Regions from separate parts of the Blautia sp. HCP3S3_G3 genome, predicted to be linked through region 3. Evidence: predicted binding sites of a transcription regulator. Region 3 holds the regulator's gene; each other region holds the start of a gene.
What was found. The regulator Rex, encoded in region 3, represses fermentation and respiration genes when NADH is low (regulators of the CRP and FNR family bind a similar motif). The targets are predictions, from matches to a motif close to ATTGTTAANTANTTAACAAT.
Positions count from the first base shown of each region.

Region 1: pckA (phosphoenolpyruvate carboxykinase (ATP)) is a predicted target of Rex. The motif match lies at 1,817-1,836, and genes of this name have one in related genera.
Region 2: ACTNEW_RS06230 (cobalt transporter) is a predicted target of Rex. The motif match lies at 1,430-1,449, and genes of this name have one in related genera.
Region 4: adhE (bifunctional acetaldehyde-CoA/alcohol dehydrogenase) is a predicted target of Rex. The motif match lies at 3,425-3,444, and genes of this name have one in related genera.

Region 1 covers NZ_JBQHXR010000001.1:469,193-474,395, reverse strand. The annotation lists gene pckA (phosphoenolpyruvate carboxykinase (ATP)) at 139-1,743, opposite strand; gene thrC (threonine synthase) at 1,921-3,414, opposite strand; gene ACTNEW_RS02130 (cell wall hydrolase) at 3,556-4,473, opposite strand; gene ACTNEW_RS02125 (AAA family ATPase) at 4,878-5,203, opposite strand, start outside.
Region 2 covers NZ_JBQHXR010000004.1:12,394-17,596, reverse strand. The annotation lists gene ACTNEW_RS06240 (NAD(P)H-dependent glycerol-3-phosphate dehydrogenase) at 1-76, shown strand, start outside; gene ACTNEW_RS06235 (aldo/keto reductase) at 242-1,069, opposite strand; gene ACTNEW_RS06230 (cobalt transporter) at 1,499-1,903, shown strand; gene ACTNEW_RS06225 (CooT family nickel-binding protein) at 1,932-2,114, shown strand; gene ACTNEW_RS06220 (methylenetetrahydrofolate reductase) at 2,133-3,059, shown strand; gene ACTNEW_RS06215 (nucleotide-binding protein) at 3,133-3,903, shown strand; gene cooS (anaerobic carbon-monoxide dehydrogenase catalytic subunit) at 4,093-5,203, shown strand, end outside.
Region 3 covers NZ_JBQHXR010000008.1:61,477-66,679, reverse strand. The annotation lists gene ACTNEW_RS09330 (ABC-F family ATP-binding cassette domain-containing protein) at 1-1,427, opposite strand, end outside; gene ACTNEW_RS09325 (redox-sensing transcriptional repressor Rex) at 1,651-2,298, shown strand; gene ACTNEW_RS09320 (NAD(P)H-hydrate dehydratase) at 2,436-3,968, shown strand; gene alr (alanine racemase) at 4,062-5,203, shown strand, end outside.
Region 4 covers NZ_JBQHXR010000011.1:7,089-12,291, reverse strand. The annotation lists gene ACTNEW_RS10565 (phosphotransferase family protein) at 1-627, opposite strand, end outside; gene adhE (bifunctional acetaldehyde-CoA/alcohol dehydrogenase) at 681-3,290, opposite strand; gene ACTNEW_RS10555 (GTP pyrophosphokinase) at 3,886-4,644, shown strand; gene modB (molybdate ABC transporter permease subunit) at 5,062-5,203, shown strand, end outside.

The DNA.
Region 1 (5,203 bases), on a different contig from region 3:
TTACTGCTGCAATCCTGTCCGGATTTTTTGTATCACAGAAAAATGCAGAGTACTTTCTTATGATACCATAATCGGGTGTGAATACTCACACCCGATCATTTTTATGGATTTCTCTGCTCAAAACAGCCGAAATAACAATTAGAACTGAGGACCAGCCGGAACTAATGCTTTACCAGCTTCATTTCCTTCATATTTCGCAAAGTTCTTGATGAATCTTTCTGCAAGGTCTTTTGCTTTTGCTTCCCACTCAGCAGCATCTGCATAAGTGTCACGCGGGTCAAGGATTGCAGGATCAACACCCGGAAGTTCTGTCGGAACTTCGAAGTTGAAGAATGGAATCTTCTTGGTCGGTGCATTGAGAATGTCACCATTCAGGATTGCATCGATGATACCACGGGTATCTTTGATGGAGATACGTTTGCCTGTTCCATTCCATCCTGTATTAACAAGATATGCTTTTGCTCCGCTCTGTTCCATTCTCTTAACAAGCTCTTCTGCATATTTGGTCGGATGCAGTTCCAGGAATGCCTGGCCAAAGCATGCGGAGAAAGTAGGTGTAGGCTCGGTAATACCACGCTCTGTACCTGCAAGTTTAGCTGTGAAACCAGACAGGAAGTAATACTGTGTCTGCTCAGGTGTCAGAACAGATACTGGAGGAAGTACACCAAAAGCATCTGCAGAAAGGAAGATTACGTTCTTAGCAGCCGGTGCGGAAGATACCGGACGAACGATCTTCTCGATGTGGTTGATCGGGTAGGATACACGTGTATTCTCTGTTACGCTCTTATCAGCAAAATCAATCTTGCCTTCTGCATCCAGTGTAACGTTCTCAAGAAGAGCGTTGCGTTTGATTGCATTGTAGATATCCGGCTCAGATTCTTTGTCAAGGTTGATAACTTTTGCGTAGCATCCGCCTTCGAAGTTAAATACGCCGTTGTCATCCCAGCCGTGTTCGTCATCACCGATCAGAAGACGTTTCGGGTCTGTGGAAAGTGTAGTCTTACCTGTTCCGGAAAGACCAAAGAAGATTGCAGTGTTCTCACCGTTCATATCTGTGTTTGCGGAGCAGTGCATGGAAGCGATGCCCTTCAGCGGCAGATAGTAGTTCATCATGGAGAACATACCTTTCTTCATTTCTCCGCCGTACCATGTATTGATGATTACCTGCTCACGGCTTGTGATGTTGAATACTACTGCTGTCTCAGAATTAAGACCTAATTCTTTGTAGTTTTCAACTTTTGCTTTGGAAGCATTGTATACAACAAAATCAGGCTCGAAGTTCTCAAGCTCTTCTTCTGTAGGCATGATGAACATGTTCTCTACAAAGTGTGCCTGCCATGCAACTTCAACGATGAAACGGATTGCCATACGAGTATCTTTGTTTGCACCGCAGAATGCATCTACAACATAAAGTTTTTTATTGGAAAGTTCTTTCTGTGCGATTTCTTTTAATGCTGCCCAGGTTTCTTCAGATGCCGGATGGTTATCGTTCTTATATTCATCAGAAGTCCACCATACAGTATCTTTGGAGTTTTCGTCCATAACGATGAATTTGTCTTTAGGAGAACGTCCTGTATAGATACCGGTCATAACGTTCACTGCACCAAGTTCACTTACCTGACCTTTTTCGAAGCCTTCAAGGTCTGCTTTGGTTTCTTCTTCAAACAGCACTTCGTAAGAAGGATTACGAACGATTTCTGTTGTTCCGGTAATGCCATACTTGCTTAAATTAATTTCTGCCATCTTTCATTTAACCTCTTTTCTTCAATTAGTGTGTAGTTGCTAATCATGCTTTATTATTACATTTTGCGTCAAAAATGTCAATACTTTCACAATGATAACTTTGTTCCAAAATGAACATTCCAGTATAAAATCCGCGTTTTTCTGCAGATAACATACCATTTTGGTTGTCTTTTGTTTTCAGCCGCAGATACCAAGGAATTCCTTCACTGCAGCCGGCATATCCTGTGCATCCACAACTTTGTCATGAAGGACAGGCGCTGTACGGATCTCTTCTACTGCTTTCGGTACTTTTACACCGGAAAGAGCAGACAGCGCATCTACCAGGCCAAAGTCATCCAGTCCTTCGAATCTGTCAGAGATTGCACTTACAACGCTTCCCGGGAATTTGAACGGGCTGGCGGTAGATGCGATCACCGTCGGAGTATGATCATCGGTCTCACGAAGATATTTCTGATAAACACCGGCAGCAACAGCTGTATGCGTATCAATCACATAATTGCTTCCATAATAAGTTGCACTGATAGCTTCCCTGGTTTCTCCTTCACTGCAGAAGTTTCCGTAAAAATCGCCAAGCTGCGCTTTCATTTCCTCTGTGATTGTATATTCCCCGCCCTGGCTCAGTGCCTGCATCAGCCTGGAACATTTCTCTGCATCTTCCCCTGCAATGCGATAGATCAGACGTTCCAGATTGCTGGAAATCAGAATATCCATGGATGGGGAGGTGGTAAGAATAAAGTCTCTCTTTCTGTCATAGGTTCCTGTACGGAAAAAGTCATAAAGAACTTTATTTTCATTGGATGCACAGATCAGTTTATTGATCGGAAGTCCCATCTGCTTTGCATAATATGCTGCCAGAATGTTGCCAAAATTACCGGTAGGAACCGTTACATTGATTTCTTCTCCGGCTTTGATTCTGCCGTCTCTTACCAGAGATGCGTATGCATATACATAGTATACCACCTGCGGAACAAGACGTCCGATATTAATGGAATTGGCAGAAGAAAACTGGAACCCGGAAGCATCCAGTTCTGCAGCAAGCTCCTGATCGTTAAACATTTTCTTCACTGCTGTCTGGGCATCATCAAAATTGCCGGTAATACCAATGACACAGGTGTTGGCTCCCTTCTGCGTTACCATCTGCTTTTCCTGAATAGGGCTGACACCGTGTTTCGGATAAAACACAACAATTCTTGTTCCCGGCACATCGGCAAATCCGGCCAGAGCAGCTTTTCCTGTATCTCCGGAAGTCGCTGTAAGAATCACGATTTCATTCTTTACATTATTTTTTCTGGCTGCAGTCGTCATCAGATGCGGAAGAATGGATAATGCCATATCTTTGAACGCAATCGTTGCGCCATGGAACAATTCCAGAAAATACACGCCATTTGCCTCATGAATCGGCGCGATCATTTCTGTATCAAACTTCTCATCATATGCATGGTCAATACAGTTTTTCAGTTCTTCTTCTGTAAAGTCTGTCAGAAAACGGCTCATGACTTCATATGCCGTTTCCTTATAATTCATCTGCGCCAGTTTTTCCACAGGAACATCCAGCCTGGGAATGGTAACCGGCACGAATAATCCTCCATCCTCAGAAAGTCCCTTCAGGATTGCCATAGAAGCTGTAACTGTCTCTTCCTTTCCTCTGGTGCTTTTGTACAATACCTGCATCATCTTTCCTGCCTTTCTTTTATTTTATAGTATCCTTTTTATCTTTTCTCATGTGAAGCGCCCCCATTATAACATGAACTTTCACAAAATACCATACTAAAATCAAAAAGCTGCGGGAAAACCTCCTGCAGCTTTTTATTCTCACGAAATATCATTTTTAGCCATCTGAACTGTTTCTTCAGTTCCGGCAGATTCTTTTTCTGCTTTTTTTCCTCCGGAAGATTTCTCAGAAGCTTCCTCCGGATATGTATAAAATTCATGAACCCCATGTTTAAACAGCCGTTTCAGCTCTGTCTCAAACCAGGCAACGTTCTGTTTCTCTGCTGCACATTTCTGAATAAAGAAAAGTGCCCCTTCCGAGTAATCCACACCTTCCAGTGTCCGTTTTACCGCTTCTCTTGTAAGATCCGATACAGTCACCTCATAAATACGTCCGTCATATACGGGGGAAAACTGCGGTACACCATTCTTGTATTCAAAGATCACATCTGTGATATTATTCGGAAATTCCTCATTTTTCACACGGTTCATGATGACATTGGCAACCATGATGCGCCCTTCCAGATCTTCGCTTCCCGCTTCTGCTTCTACGATGAGCAGAAGATTTTCATAATCCTCATCTGTCATCATCTTGGCACTGGTGGCCAGAGAAATCGCTGTTGAATCCAGATAATCTACCTTCGATGCCATAGATTCACTGACATTCAGTTCTGTCACTCTTTCTTCTACTGTCTGCACACGCTGTCCCACCATTACCTGTTCACAGGATGTTCCGATCCTGTTCACAGTTGCCCCCGGCATAAGTGTATCCTGTACACCGGATACAACGCCTGCAATTCCTGTCGGCAGATCATATTCATCTCTGTCTGACACAGATACCGTCGTATTCTGCCCGTTCTCAGCAGCTGCATAAACCTGATTGCTCTCTCCATAAAAGACAAGCTTTGACCCGACTGCCAGTACAATGGCTACGACTGCGCACAGACTCAGAAGCGCAAAACTGCGAAGGCTGTCATTATTCTTTTTTTTCTTTTTCTGTAAAATCCTGTTCGGTCTCATATCCTTCATCCCCTGCATTTTTGTCGTTTCTTTTTCTTTTATATAATATTTCGTAACATTTTTGTAATGTATGAGAAAATTATATTTAATAAAGGTACATATGTCAAGTTATTTTTTTACGAAATTATGTACTATTGAAACATTTTGTTATAAATTTACGAAACATCCATCCTTTCCTTTCACAGAATAGATATAAAAAAGGGCATAAAAATACCGGAGAGATTCTTTTTTATCCATACCTAATCTGTCTTTCTCTGTCAGTCATTCCAAATTAACAGTATCTTATGTATTTCAATCAAATCATCTCTCCGGTTGTAATATCATTATAGGCAGGTCCCACAGAACCGTCAATTTATTTCGTCCGAGGATTTCTTTCTCTTTTTGACATAAAATCCCCTCATCACTTATTCAATCACAACATAGCTTCCGACCATGCGTGTCTTGCTGACGATCATTTTTCGGTCAATCCTTTCCTTCAATTCCGCCACATGGGAAATGATTCCCACCATACGTTTTCCTTCCGATAATTCTGCCAGTGCTCTCACTGCCTGATCAAGTGCTTCCTCATCCAGTGAACCGAAGCCTTCATCCACAAACATGGAATCCAGCTGAATTCCTCCTGCACTGGACTGGATTTCATCTGATAATCCAAGTGCAAGAGACAGAGACGCCTGAAAAGTTTCTCCGCCGGACAATGTTTTTACACTTCTTTCCGAGCCATTGTAATGAT
Region 2 (5,203 bases), on a different contig from region 3:
AGCTGCATCAGAAGCAGTCATCGATCTGATGCTCCGTGATAAAAAACTGGAATCTCCGGATCTGCCGTGGGAATAGCAGGAACAAATTCTATAAAGCGGAATTCTCCGCCTGAGATGGATTACTTCAGTAACAAAACAAGCCGCGAATCAGCAAAAAAACTGTTTCGCGGCTTGTCTGCTGTTCGCGGCTTTTTCTGGCTCTGGAATTCAGTACAGTAAAAAATGTATACATCAGGAATGTTTAAAATTTGATGTCCCGGAGATCCTCCGGGATGCTGGCACTTCTGAAATTCTGGTTGAGAGTATCCAGAATCGCCATATCTTCTTCTTCAATGGAAAAATCGAAAATCTGACTGTTACTGATGATACGGGAAGGATGTACAGACTTGGGAATTACGGAAATCCCCTTCTGGACAGCCCACCGAAGTCCGATCTGAGCAGGCGTGCGTGCATATTTGGTGCCAAGAACACACAGGACATCATGATCAAGGTAGGCGCCTCGTGCAAGAGGAGCATAGGCCTGTACCTGAATGCCATTTGCCTGACAGTAGTCAATCAGCTCTTTATTATAAAAAAGAGGGTGGCATTCAATCTGGTTGACAGCAGGTACGATTCCGGAAATTTTTTTCAGTTCTTCCAGATGCCGGATTTCAAAATTGCTGACGCCAATGGAAAGGGCACGACCGGATTCCTGAATTTCTTCCAGTTCCTTCCAGGTACTCAGATAGCATCCGGGAACCGGCCAGTGAATCAGATACAGATCCACATAATCAAGGTGAAGGCGCTCCAGGCTCCGTTCGAAAGCCCCCTTCACATCTCCGAGCCTCTGGGCGGTATTCCAGATTTTTGTTGTTATGAAAAGATCCTTACGCGGAATTCCGCAGGATGCAATACCGCGTCCTACATCTTCTTCATTTTTGTAAACAGAAGCTGTATCAATAAGACGATAACCGGCTTCGACAGCTGATTGGATTGCAGATTCAGCTTCGCCGGCTCCGGTTGCCTTATACATTCCAAGCCCAAGGAGGGGCATTTCTCTGTCTGTGTTTAAAAAAATAGAGTTTTTCAAATTCGTTCCTCCTCTTAAAACATTGTTTCGGAATTGAGGATATCAGGCTTATACGGACTTTCCAGCTGATATCATCCAATATTTGTACATTATACCATGAAATTATGAAAGAAGAACATCATTTATATTAAAAATTTGCTACAGAATGACATTTATTATTGAGAATGAAAGAACAGTACCCTGTATTTCCTCGGGAAGATAATTGATACCGAATATTGTTAAAAACTAAACGAACAGGTTATTTCTTTAGCAATTTAAAGGAAAAAAAGACGAAGATTATGGAATTCTACATAAAATAATTGGTGTTTTTTTATGATAATTACCTTGATAATCCAAGGGAAAAGATGTATAATGAGATAAATTGATAAAATATTGTCATTAATCATCGATTTATAAAAGATAAACCGTGAAAAGAAAGGAGAGATTCCAATGCATCTGATTAAAGACGAAAATGGAAATCTTGTTCAGCATGGACATGAACATACTCATGAACATACACATACAGACGGTGTAACTCACAGCCATTCCCATTCCCATCATGCAGGCCAGGAAGAAATGCACGACCATACACATGGCGATACATCTTGTAGGGACCATCAGCATTGCGGCTCCTGCAGCGGCGGTGACTGCAAGAACGAAACAGTTGCTCTTCTCACCTATATGCTTCAGCATAACGAGCATCATGCGGCTGAACTTGACCAGATGGCTGACAACCTGAATAAAATGGGCATGACTGCTGCATCAAAAACAATCAAAGAAGCGGTGGCTGATTTCCAGAAGGGTAATATGCGTCTTGGTCTTGCACTTACTCTGGTAAAAGAAGAACTGAAATAATTCGATTGAAAAATAGGAGGCGACACAAATGTGTCTTGCAACTGTATATAAAGAAAGCGACAATTCCGTGATTTTCAAAAATGTCAGCAGAATTGATGTGGATGGCGAAAAAGTAATCCTTCGCGATATTATGGGCGATGAAAGAACAGTAGAAGGCAGAATCCTTATGGTGGATCTTGCTAACAGCATTGTGAAACTCTGCTGCGAATGATTGCGGGGCAAGTGAAGTATGGCAGCAGTGAAACTGACAGACATCATGAAAAAAAGACAGCTTCTTTCTTTTGAGCTCTTTCCGCCGAAGACAGAGAAAGGCATGTCTAATCTTTCGGGTACAATCGAACATCTCCGTGAATTTCATCCGGATTATATTTCTGTTACATACGGAGCAGGAGGTGGCAATGTCGGCGCCAACCGTGAAGTGTGCCGCATGATCCAAAAGGCGGAAATGGTTCCAGTTACTCATTTCACAGTGATCAGAAATACAAAAGAAGGAATCAAAGAACAGCTGAAAGCTTATCTTGATGAAGGAATCGATCATATCCTTGCACTTCGGGGCGATTTTCCGCGTGGAGAAAATTCAACAGGCGGCGATTTTAAATATGCAACAGATCTTGTCCGGTTTATTCGAAACGAATTTGGAGACCGTTTTGAAATTGCTGTAGCCGGTTCTCCGGAAGGGCATATCGCATGCCGCAGCCTGGAGGCAGATATCGCAGTTTTGAGGCAGAAACAGGACAATGGCGCGGATTACATTATGACTCAGCTTTGCTGGAATATGGAACAGTTCAAGTACTGGCTGGATGCAATCCGTAAAGCCGGTATTACAATGCCTGTCGATGTCGGCATTATGCCTGTTCTCGATCAGGCAGCTACTATCAATATGGCACTTTCCCGAAATGGATGTGTGATGGAACGGGAACTTTCCAGAATCATTTCCAAATACTGGATCTTTCCGAATCCGTTTGATAAGGAACCTTTTGACGACGCGCTGGAACAGAAAAAAGCTGATTTCAAGAAAGCTGGTATGGAATACACAATCAGGCAGATTGATAAATATCGTTCTCTTGGTGTAGATGGAATTCATTTGTATGCACTGAACAAATGGAAAGATGTTACAGAAATCATCAATGCATGCGGTATGTGTACGCGTGTCTGATTGATTTTCAGACCGCCTGTGATGGTGAAAACATCCAGCCGGTCAATATATTGATTTAGGAGGTGCCCGTTTTATGGCACATGTAATTGCAGTCGCCGGAAAAGGCGGCGTAGGTAAGACAACATTATGCGGAATGCTGATCCGTTATCTCTGCGAACAGGGTAAGGGACCGATTCTTGCGGTAGATGCCGATGCCAATTCCAACCTGAACGAAGTTCTCGGAGTAAAGGTGGAAACAACTCTTGGAGATGTACGGGAAGAAATCGCCCGCGCAGAAATGGCTTCCGAAAATCCGATTCCTGCAGGGATGAGTAAAGCGGATTATGCAGAACTTCGTTTTGAAGATGCCATTGTTGAAGATGATGATTTCGACCTTCTCGTTATGGGACGTACACAGGGCAAAGGATGCTACTGTTACGTTAATGGACTCCTTCAGGCACAGCTTGCAAAATATCAGAACAGTTATCCGTATTTTGTAGTAGATAATGAAGCTGGTATGGAACATATCAGCCGTGGGGTTCTTCCTTCCATGCAGACCGCAATACTGGTAAGCGATTGTTCCAGAAGAGGCATTCAGGCAGTCGGCAGAATCGCGGAACTGATCAAAGAATGTGATATGCGTCCGAAGCAGGTCGGACTGATCGTCAACAGAGCTCCAAAAGGAGAACTGAACGACGGAATTAAAGAAGAAATTGAGATTCAGGGACTTCATCTTCTTGGCGTTGTTCCGCAGGATGAAACTGTATATGAATATGACTGTGAGGGAAAACCGACATCTTCCCTTCCGGATGACAATCCTGTGAAACAGGCACTTCGTGAGATCGTTGCCAAACTCGAACTATAAAAAGGCTGCACTCCCTTGGCGTTTTCACGGCAGGGGATGTTTAGCGCAAAGGAATATTTGGATTTCTGTATTTTTTTACCTGTAAATAACCCATGGGAGGGGATGGGTTCCTTCCGGTGGGATTATTATAAAATTTTAAGAAAGACATTCGTGCATAGTATTTATGCACAAAATTAAAGGAGGTCTATAATGAGTGAATTCAAATTAACTACAGTGGAAGAATTTGAAGCTGCCACTAACCGACTGTTAGAGACTGGTGCCAAAGTAGGTGCTGACTCCTGGCAGATGAGAGTTAAAAATCAAACTCCACACTGTAAATTTGGTGAGTCCGGTGTCTGCTGCCGTATCTGTTCCATGGGTCCGTGCCGTATCACACCGAAAGCACCGAGAGGAATCTGCGGATGTGATGTTCATGGTATCGTAGGAAGAAACTATCTTCGTTTTACAGCAGGTGGTGCAGCAACCCATTCTGATCATGGACGCGAAATCGCACACACACTTCATGAGGCATCACCGGATGGCAACTACAAAGTAAAAGATCCAGAGAAGCTTCTTCGCCTTGCTGCAGAATTCGGTGTAGAGACAGAAGGAAGAGATATCTATGATATCGCACACGAAGTATCTGAAGTTGGTCTTATGGAATATGGTAAACCATTTGGTTATCAGGTATTTACCAAACGTGCTCCGGAACATACTCAGGAAATCTGGAAGAGAGAAGAAATTCTTCCGCGCGCAATCGACCGTGAGGTTTCCTGTGCAATGCATATGACTCATATGGGTTGTTCTTCCAAACCGGAAGCTCTGATTCGTCAGTCTTTAAGAAATGGTCTTTCTGATGGATGGGGCGGTTCCATGATGGGTACCGAATTCTCTGATGTCCTTTTTGGAACTCCGAAGGAAGTCGAGACAGAAGCCAACCTTGGCGTAATGGTAGAAGAAAACGTAAACATCGTTGTTCATGGACATGATCCGAGCCTTTCTGAGATGATCTGCGAATATGCAGACAGCAAGGAAATGATCGACTATGCAAAATCCATGGGTGCACAGGGAATTACCGTATCTGGTGTATGCTGTACTTCCAACGAAGTAGCAATGCGTCGTGGTATCCCGATGGCAGGTAACTTCCTGCAGCAGGAAAACGTTGTACTGACCGGTGCCTGCGAAGCAATCGTAGTAGACGTTCAGTGTATTTTCCCGGCATTGGGACCTCTGTCTAAGTGCTTCCATACCAAATTTATCACAACTTCTCCGATTGCTCAGATGCCGGATTCTGAATTTATCAGATTCAATGCAAAGACAG
Region 3 (5,203 bases):
TCCAGATGGTTGGTCGGCTCATCGAGAATCAGAAAATTGGCTTCCGAAAGCATCAGTTTTGCAAGGGAAACACGTCCTCTTTCTCCACCGGAGAGAGCAGATATTTCCTTAAAAACATCGTCCCCTGTAAAAAGAAAAGCAGCAAGCATGTTGCGGATTTCCGTCTCTGTAAGAGTCGGATACGTATCAGAAATTTCCTGAAAGATTGTCTTGTCCATATGAAGAACGTGATGCTCCTGATCATAATATCCGATCTGTACCTTGGAACCAAGGGTAAATTTTCCGGTATCAGCGGAAAGAATTCCGTTGATAATCTTCAGCATCGTTGTTTTTCCTGTGCCGTTGCTGCCAATGAGTGCTACCCGTTCCCCACGTTTGATTTCAAAGGAAATATTCTGAAACAGAAGTTGTCCCGGAAAACTCTTGGAAAGCTCCTCCACGGTCAGTACATCATTTCCGCTGACAAACCGGGGTTCCAGAGAAAGACGCATCTGATCCTGAATTTCCACCGGTTTATCCAGACGCTGGATTTTACCCAGCATTTTTTCCCGGCTTTCTGCCCGTTTGATGGACTTTTCCCGGTTAAAAGATTTCAGTTTTGCAATCACAGCTTCCTGATGTTTGATCTCACGCTGCTGATTGAGGTAAGCCTTGTACTGCGCATCGCGAAGCTGTGCTTTTTTCAGCGCGTAGGCGGAATAATTACCTGTATAGGAACGGACTTCCCCGGCTTCAATCTCCACGATTTTTGTCACCACTTTATCAAGGAAATAACGGTCATGAGAAACAATGAAGACCGCACCCGGATAATTCAGCAGATACGTCTCCAGCCAGGTAATACTCTCCATATCCAGATGGTTGGTCGGCTCATCCAGAAGAAGGATATCCGGTTTGGAAATCAGCAGCTTGCCAAGTGCAACACGTGTTTTCTGACCGCCGGAAAGTGTTTCGATCTGCTTGTCAAAATCCTCTTCTCCAAACCCAAGTCCTTTCAGGACTCCGGTCAGTTCACTCTTGTACGCATAGCCGTTCTGGAGTTCAAATTCATGAGTGAGGCGGGTATAAGTGTTCATAAGCGTTTCCAGCTGTTCCCCGGAGGTATGCTTCATTTCCTGCTCAATCGACCGCATCCGGGTTTCCATATCAATGATATGCTGTTTGGTCGTAAGAAGCTCTTCATAAATGGTATGATGACCATGGATATCCTGATACTGGGCAAGATAACCGATATTCTTGTCACGGGAAATGACAACAGTACCGGAATCCGTAGAAATCTCCTGCATGATAATACGCAGCAAAGTCGTCTTGCCTGCGCCGTTATTGCCGATCAGTGCGGCTTTTTCCCGTTCTTCTATATGAAAAGATGCGTCATGGAGAATCACTTTTTCACCAAAGGATTTGCAAATGTTCTGACATGATAAAATCATATGAATTCCTCCAAAAGATGTCTGAGTTTGTCGCAATATAAGAAATAAAATACATTCAAAATTCATTATATCGTAATTCCGGATTTTGTAAAGGAAAAAATCCGGAAAGGAGCCCCGGAAATTGCCTGTAAACAATATTTTTTTGGTAATATGTTACAACTTTAATTGACAATAAAATGTCAATTCGTTATAATTGACATAGTATGATAAGGAGGGGTTCTTTGTGGACGCAAAAGAAATTTCAAAAGCTGTTATTAAACGCCTGCCGCGTTATTATCGATATCTGGGGGAATTACTGGAGGAAAATGTGGAGAGAATTTCTTCCAATGACCTGAGCAAAAAAATGAAAGTCACTGCTTCGCAGATCCGTCAGGATCTGAATAATTTCGGGGGCTTTGGACAGCAGGGCTACGGATATAATGTCAAATTTCTTTATACGGAGATCGGGAAGATTCTTGGACTGGATGTCCAGCATCCAATGATCATTCTCGGAGCCGGTAATCTTGGCCAGGCACTTGCCAATTATGTGGATTTTGAGAAACGGGGATTTAAACTGGTAGGCATTTTTGATGTTAATCCTGTGCTGGAAGGAATGGCTGTCCGCGGAATTGAAATTCAGATGTTGAGTGACCTTCCTCTTTTTCTTCGTGAAAACCTTGTGGAGATTGCAATCCTGACTTTACCGAAAAACAGGGCAAAAGAGATGGCAAATATTCTGATCGAGAACGGAGTGAAGGCCATCTGGAATTTCGCCCATGTAGATCTGGATACGCCGGATGATGTAATCGTTGAGAATGTCCATCTTTCCGAAAGTCTGATGACACTGTCTTATAATCTGAGTCAGTATCGCCAGGAGCATGTGGAAAAATAAAGCATTATGAAAAGAGCCGCTATAGACCGGGGATTTTTCAGCGGACCCGGAGGCGGCTTTTTGTTATTTCCCGGGAGAGTGCCACGCATTTTCCTGTTACGTTCCAGAGTGTATTGAAGAATAATCGGAGAATCGTTATGAAGGAAATCGTTACCTGTAAAAGAATGAAGGAACTGGATAATGCAGCGATTTATCAAATGGGAATTCCGTCCTGTGTTCTGATGGAACGGGCTGCATTAAAAACAGCTGAAGAAATAAAAAAACATTTTCAAAAGATTTATGGTACAAGTGAGGAATATAAAAAGGAGAAGGTGCTGGTCGTATGCGGAAGCGGTAATAATGGCGGTGACGGAATTGCCATAGCGCGGCTTCTGTATCTGGAGGGAGTCGACACCTCGTTTTTTGTGGCAGGATCTGAGAATCGTATGACAGAGGAAACCAGGAATCAGTACCGCATTGCATCCAACTATGGGGTGCCTGTCGTGCATAATGTGGAATGGGCTGAATATACTACTATAGTAGATGCCCTTTTCGGAGTAGGACTTGCAAGACCTGTAGAGGGTGCTTACAGAGAACTGATTATGCGGATGAATGAAACAGATGCATGGAAAGTAGCAGTGGATATTCCTTCAGGCGTGGATGGAGATACAGGAAAGGAACTCGGCATTGCATTTCATGCAGATCTCACAGTGACTTTTGCGTTCCGCAAACGAGGACTCTGTTTTTATCCGGGACGAATGTATGCAGGCCGTATCGTTGTGGCAGATATCGGCATCTACGGGGCAGATCAGCCGCAGGACCGTACCTGGCATCTGGAACAGTCGGATCTTGGGCTTTTGCCGGAACGGGTCGTATATGGCAATAAAGGAACCTTTGGAAAGGTTCTGGTGGTGGCCGGGACGGAAGGCATGTGCGGCGCAGCTTATCTGTGCGCATCGGCAGCACTGGCGGGAGGAGCCGGCATGGTGAAGATCCAGACAGAGGAGGCCAATCGGGTTCCTCTTCAGATCCTGCTGCCGGAAGCTATGGTCACCTGTGCATTTACCGAAGAAGCCAACCGGAAATCTCTTGACTGGTGTGATGTTCTTGTAATCGGACCGGGACTTGGTATTTCCGGAAAAAGCCGGGAACGTGCGGAGTGGTTTCTGAAAAACGCTTCTCTTGCGCAAAAACCGGTGATTCTGGATGCGGACGGTCTGAATCTTCTGGCAATGCATCCGGCATGGAATGCCTGGCTTTCGGAACGTGTGACAGTGACCCCTCACCTTGGGGAAATGAGCCGGCTGACCGGAAAAAGCATTGACCAGATTCAGTGCCGCATGGCGGAAACAGCAGAAGAATATGCAACCGGGACAGATGCCGTATGCGTTCTGAAAGATGCCTGTACAGTTGTTGCAGACAAAAATGGTCACCTGTATCTGAATCTTGCAGGAAATCCCGGAATGGCAACTGCAGGAAGCGGGGATGTACTTTCCGGTATCCTTGCAGCGGTCGCATGCATGTATCTGCAGAAAAAGGAAAACGCACCGGATCCGGGACTGTGCGCTGCGCTTGGAGTTTATCTCCATGCAAAAAGCGGCGATCAGGCAGCTGAAGAAACCGGAACACGCGGGATGAAAGCACGGGATTTGATCCGTATGCTGCCATCCGTTCTTGCAAAAATCAGATAAAAGAGTAAAATAAGGTGTATTCATACAGAAGGAATGGTATCTGCGTGATATATGAAAACAGAAACGATTTCAGTGATACGTTGGAGGATGATTATGAAAAAATACAGCAGACTGAAAGCAGTGGTTTCTCTGGATGCCATTGCACATAATTTTCAGGAAATGAAAAACAACCTTGCCAAAGGAACACAGATGATTGCCGTGATCAAGGCAGACGGTTATGGACACGGAGCAGTGGCAATCGCTCATCTGGTAGAAAACTATGATTATATCTGGGGATTTGCCACAGCTACCTGTGAGGAGGCTTTGCAGCTTCGTCATGCCGGAATCCGCAAGCCGATCCTGATTCTCGGAATTGTTTTTGAAGAATGCTTTGAAGATCTGGTAAAAGAAGAGATCCGCCCGGCCGTCTGCACTCTGGAAATGGCAGAAGGCTTATCCGCTGAAGCTGTCCGTCAGGGAAAAATCATACATATACATCTGGCGCTGGATACCGGAATGACCAGAATCGGTTTTGCAGACAGACCGGAAAGCATCGATGTGATCAAACAAATTTCCAGTCTTCCAAATCTGCAGATTGAGGGAATGTTCACCCATTTTGCAAGAGCAGATGAATATGACAGAACTCCTGCAATGGTTCAGCTGGAACGTTATCTGAAATTCGCAGATATGCTTGAAAAGAACGGGGTAAAAATTCCGATCCGCCATTGCTCCAACAGTGCCGGAATTATCCGTGTACCGGAAGCCAATCTGAACGTTGTACGTGCGGGCATCACGATTTACGGAATTTATCCTTCCGGTGAGGTGGAACGGGATATTATCTGTCTGGAACCTGCAATGGAACTGAAAAGCCATATTACCTATATCAAAGAGGTAGCTGCAGGAAGTGCTGTCAGTTACGGCGGAACTTATGTAACAGAAAAAACGACAAGAATTGCCACAATTCCTGCCGGATATGCGGATGGTTATCCGAGACAGCTTTCCAATAAAGGATGGGTTCTGATCCATGGAAAACGTGCCGGAATTCTCGGAAGAGTCTGTATGGACCAGTTTATGGTGGATGTGACTGATATTCCGGAGGCAAAAGCCGGAGATGAGGTAACACTGATCGGACGGGATGGAGAGGAAATCATTGCGATGGAAGAATTCGGAGATCTTTCCGGACGTTTTTCCTATGAATTTGCCTGTGAGATCAGCAAGCGCGTACCGAGAGTCTATGTAAAAGACGGGAAGGAATG
Region 4 (5,203 bases), on a different contig from region 3:
GCAGAAGAGATCCAGGTAGAGATCTGCCTTTTTCTGGTCTTTCAGTGCAAATTCCAGGTAGGTAATGGCTGCATCACCGCTGGCATTTCCCTGAGTTGCATGTGCCCAGTCTACGATTGTCATGGTGCCGTCTTCTCTGACGATGACATTGCTCGGGTTAAAATCACCATGGCAGAGTTTGGTGTGGTTTGGCATGGAATCCAGTCGGGTATGAAGTTCATAACGGGTTGTAGCATCGACTGTATCTTTCAGGCTGGAAATCTTGCGGGCAAATTTATCTTTCTGAAGTGTCAGGCGGGGCGCTTTCTTTGCATGCATGGAAAGCTGCAGGTCTACGAACTGCTCCATGTATTTTTCAAGATTATCCGGGTCTTCCTGCATGATCTGTTCCAGGGTTTTGCCTTCCACATATTCAATGGCAAGTGCCCATTCGCCATCAATCTGGCTGACTTCCAGGACATTGGGAATGTCAAGGCCGCTTTCCTCTACGCGGGCCTGGCAGAGTGCTTCATTAAAAACATTGGCTTTGCCGTGTTCATGAGTAAAAACTTTGATGATGCGGTCACCATCTCTGTATACGACCTTATACGGACGGGTCAGAAAAACTTTTTTATTCTTTAAATTCATGGCGGACATCCTTTCTGTTATTGGTATAGTTATTTACGAACCGATGGGCTGGTTTATTTTCCGTAATATGCTTTCAGATAGATTTCTTTCAGCTCGGACATCAGCGGATATCTCGGGTTGGCACCTGTACACTGGTCATTGAATGCCTGTTCTGTCATTTCATCCAGAGTTTCCAGGAAATATGCCTCGTCTACGCCGTAATCTTTGATGGTCGGTTTGATTTCGATGACTTTCTTCAGTTCTTCCAGTTTATCAATGAGTTTTTCAAAAACTTCCTGATCATCTTTGCCGGTGAGACCTACAAAACGTCCAATCTCTGCATAACGGGCCAGTGTATGCGGATACTGATACTGCGGGAAAGTTCCCATCTTGGTTGGTACTTCCGCACTGTTATAGCGCATAACATCTGTGAGAACCAGTGCATTTGCGATACCGTGCGGCAGGTGATGGAAAGCACCGAGTTTGTGAGCCAGAGAGTGGTTTACGCCGAGGAAAGCATTTGCAAATGCCATACCGGCCATGCAGGATGCGTTTGCCATGTGATCTCTTGCTTCTACATCATTGCCGTCTTTGTATGCACGCGGCAGATAATCAAATACCAGTTTGATTGCTTTGAGAGCAAGACTGTCTGTATAATCAGAAGCCATGACAGAAACATATGCTTCGATTGCGTGAGTCATAACATCGATACCGGAAGCGCAGGTCAGACCTTTTGGTGCACTCATCATATTGTCGGTATCTACGATTGCCATATTCGGCATCAGTTCATAATCAGCCAGCGGCCATTTGATTCCGGTCTCTTTGTCTGTAATGATGGCAAAAGGAGTCACCTCGGAACCTGTACCGGAGGATGTGGGGATTGCCACAAAGTATGCTTTTTTGCCCATTTTCGGGAAGGTGTAGATTCGCTTGCGGATATCCATGAAGTCCATAGCCATATCATCAAAATCCGCATCCGGATTTTCATAAAGTACCCACATAACTTTGCCGGCATCCATTGCGGAACCGCCGCCCAGAGCGATGATGCAGTCCGGCTGGAAGGCTGTCATGGCAGCTGCACCGGCTTTTGCGGAAGCAAGAGACGGATCAGGTTCTACGTCAGAGAAGCAGGTATGTACAATGCCCATCTGGTCCAGTTTGTCTTCAATCGGTCTGGTGTATCCGTTTTTGTAAAGGAAGGAATCGGTTACGATAAAGCAGCGTTTCTTTCCCATGACAGTGCCGAGTTCATCCAGAGCAACCGGCATGCAGCCTTTTTTGAAATAAACTTTTTCAGGGGTTCTCATCCAGAGCATGTTCTCTCTCCTTTCGGCAACGGTTTTGATGTTGATCAGATGTTTTACGCCTACGTTCTCGGAAACGGAGTTGCCGCCCCAGGAACCGCAGCCAAGGGTAAGGGATGGAGCCAGTTTAAAGTTGTATAAATCACCGATACCTCCCTGGGAAGACGGGGTATTGATGAGGATACGACAGGTTTTCATAGCAGCTGCATGTTTTGCCATTTTCTCTTTTTCACTGGTGTTGATATAAAGAGAAGAAGTATGGCCGTATCCGCCGTCTGCTACGAGACGTTCTGCTTTGGCAATGGCTTCGTCAAAGGTTGCTGCTCTGTACATTGCCAGTACAGGGGAAAGTTTTTCGTGAGCGAATTCTTCGCTGATATCTACGGACTCTACTTCACCGATCAGGATCTTGGTAGTTTCCGGAACCGTAACACCTGCCATTGCTGCGATTGCAGCAGCTTTCTGGCCAACAATCTTTGCATTGAGGGCACCGTTGATGATAATGGTTTTTCTGACTTTTTCCAGTTCGTCCTCTTTCAGGAAGTAGCAGCCTCTGTAAATGAATTCTTTTTTCACTTCTTCATAAATGCTGTCCAGAACAGTTACGGACTGCTCGGAAGCACAGATCATACCATTGTCAAAGGTCTTGGAATGGATGATGGAGTTGACTGCCAGACGGATGTCAGCGGTTTCATCAATGATGACCGGAGTATTGCCTGCGCCTACGCCGAGAGCCGGTTTGCCGGAGGAGTAAGCGGCTTTGACCATTCCGGGACCGCCTGTTGCGAGAATAATGTCTGCCTCTTTCATAACAAGATTGGTCAGCTCCAGGCTTGGAACATCGATCCAGCCGATGATGCCTTCTGGCGCACCTGCTTTGACAGCTGCTTCCAGAACGATTTTTGCAGCTGCGATCGTGGAGGCTTTTGCACGTGGATGCGGGCTGATGATGATCGCATTTCTGGTCTTCAGGGAAATCAGAGTTTTAAAAATAGCGGTGGAGGTAGGATTGGTAGTCGGGATAACTGCAGCAATCAGACCGATCGGTTCAGCGATTTTTTTGATGCCGTAAGTGGGATCTTCTTCAATGACGCCGCAGGTTTTTGTGTTTTTATAAGCATTATAGATGTATTCGGATGCGTAGTGGTTCTTGATTACTTTGTCCTCTACGATACCCATTCCGGTTTCTTCTACAGCCATTTTTGCAAGCGGGATACGGGCTTTGTCTGCAGCAGTAGCAGCAGCTTTGAAAATTTTGTCTACCTGTTCCTGGGTGTATGTGGCGAAAAGTTTCTGTGCTTCTTTCATCGCAGCCATTTTTGCTTCCAGTGCTTCAGCGGTGTCAATGATGGCTGGAATCTGTGTTTCTGTTTTTGCCATTTGGAATCCTCCTGTTTTTTTGATAAATAGGTAATGGTTTGTCAGTTTCGCTGCCGGAGTCATGATCCCACGGCATGCTTTGTTAATGAATTAACGTTAATTATTTATCAAACTTGATGAGCCCATTATAGCTCTTTGTTAATCATTTGTCAATCTTTAGATTGATAAAAAAATAACGAAAAAATAATGGGGAAAAAGATGAAAATTTTCCATATTGTATAATTCAAGAAAAAGAGTTGGGCAGAAGGGATGTTACGGCTTAATCTTTTTGGAGGAATGGGAAAACAAAAAAATTGGACACAAACAAAAAGATTTTGACATTTGTCACATGTAACAGTATGATAAGAGTATATATTTAATCTGGAATTAACAGAAATGAAGAAAAGATTTCTTATTTGGAAAGTATCATATTCGTGCGGAATTGCAGAAAAGAGGTTCTAAAAACAGAACATGACACATAAATTAGTAAATGCGGAGTAACTGTCCAGCTGCTGATGATAAAAATATGTTATATGAGAAGGGGAAAGTCAGGACATCGGAAAATACTGAGCAGATACTCGCAAAATATCAGTAAGCAGGTGTTGATGCAATTTTGATGAATGAATTTAAGAAGGAAAGTGAGATTTTATTGAAGAAGAAACAAAAAGAGAAAAAGAATGAGGAACTTCTGGAGGAAAAAAACACAAAGAAAGAAGGAATTCAGAAGAATGAAGCGCAGCAGGGGGCTGCCGAAGAGCAGGGTTCTGATCTGAAAGAAAAACTGGTGGACAGTGAATTCAGTATCAAAGGACAGTGTGCCATCAATCTTCTGTTGACAAAGCTTGATATTATCAATACCGTTTTTCTGATGAATATGCACAGAAATGTGATTCAGATGAAAACCGGGCGGCTGAAAAGCTACAGCAGTGTCTGCAAGAAATTGCAGAAAAAGGGACTGGAGCTGGACTTTGACACTGCGGTGGAGAGAATCAATGACCTGATTGGTGTGCGTGCAATCTGTGCTTATGTAGATGATATTTACAAAGTATCAGAACTGATCGAAAAGCAGAAAGATATCCGGATCGTCAAAGTGAAGGACTACATCAAAGAGCCGAAAAAATCCGGCTACCAGAGTCTGCATCTGATTCTGGAAATTGCGATAGCGTTCCAGAACGGGACACAGTGGATCAAAATTGAACTGCAGCTTCGAACCGCAGCAATGGATTACTGGGCAAATCTGGATCACCAGCTTCGTTACAAAAAAGGCAAAAAAGAAGCGGAACTCATCGATGAGGAGCTTCGTGAATGCGCCGAGGTGATTGGAAATCTTGATCAGAAAATGCTGGAGATCAGGAAAAAAATCGATAATATCTGAACAGGAAAAGAAGAAAAGGATTACTGTACACTGGTAACCTGCACACCTTATGGAATCAATGCTGATCGTCAGTCGGCTGGAACTGCAAACAGGATTCGCTTCCGGTTATGCATACCGGAAATAACCGTGGATATGGAGTAAAGAAAACCATTGAATTGCTCAAAGATGCAGAATACGAGATAGCAGAACATTGATATAACGTCAAGGAGCTCGCCAAAATGGCGAGCTCCTTTTTGGTATCAAAGGAAAATGCAAAGCACTTTCCTTTGATATAAAATGGCTCTTTGGGCAGGATTCTTTTTTTAGATATTGCTATCGCTTTTATGATTTTTTTGATAAAATAAAAGAAATTGGAAGCTTTTGACAGAAATCTGATAAGTTTAAACCAATACGATGTACTGATTGAGAGGTGTTGATATGAGAGAATTTTTGCAGGAGATAAACTGGAGTCCTTTGTGGATTTCGCTGAAAACCGGGGTTGTGGCAACGGTGATCGCTTTTTTTCTCGGTATTTTCTGCGCAAGACAGGCAATGAAAATGAAAGCCGGGGCCAAAGCGG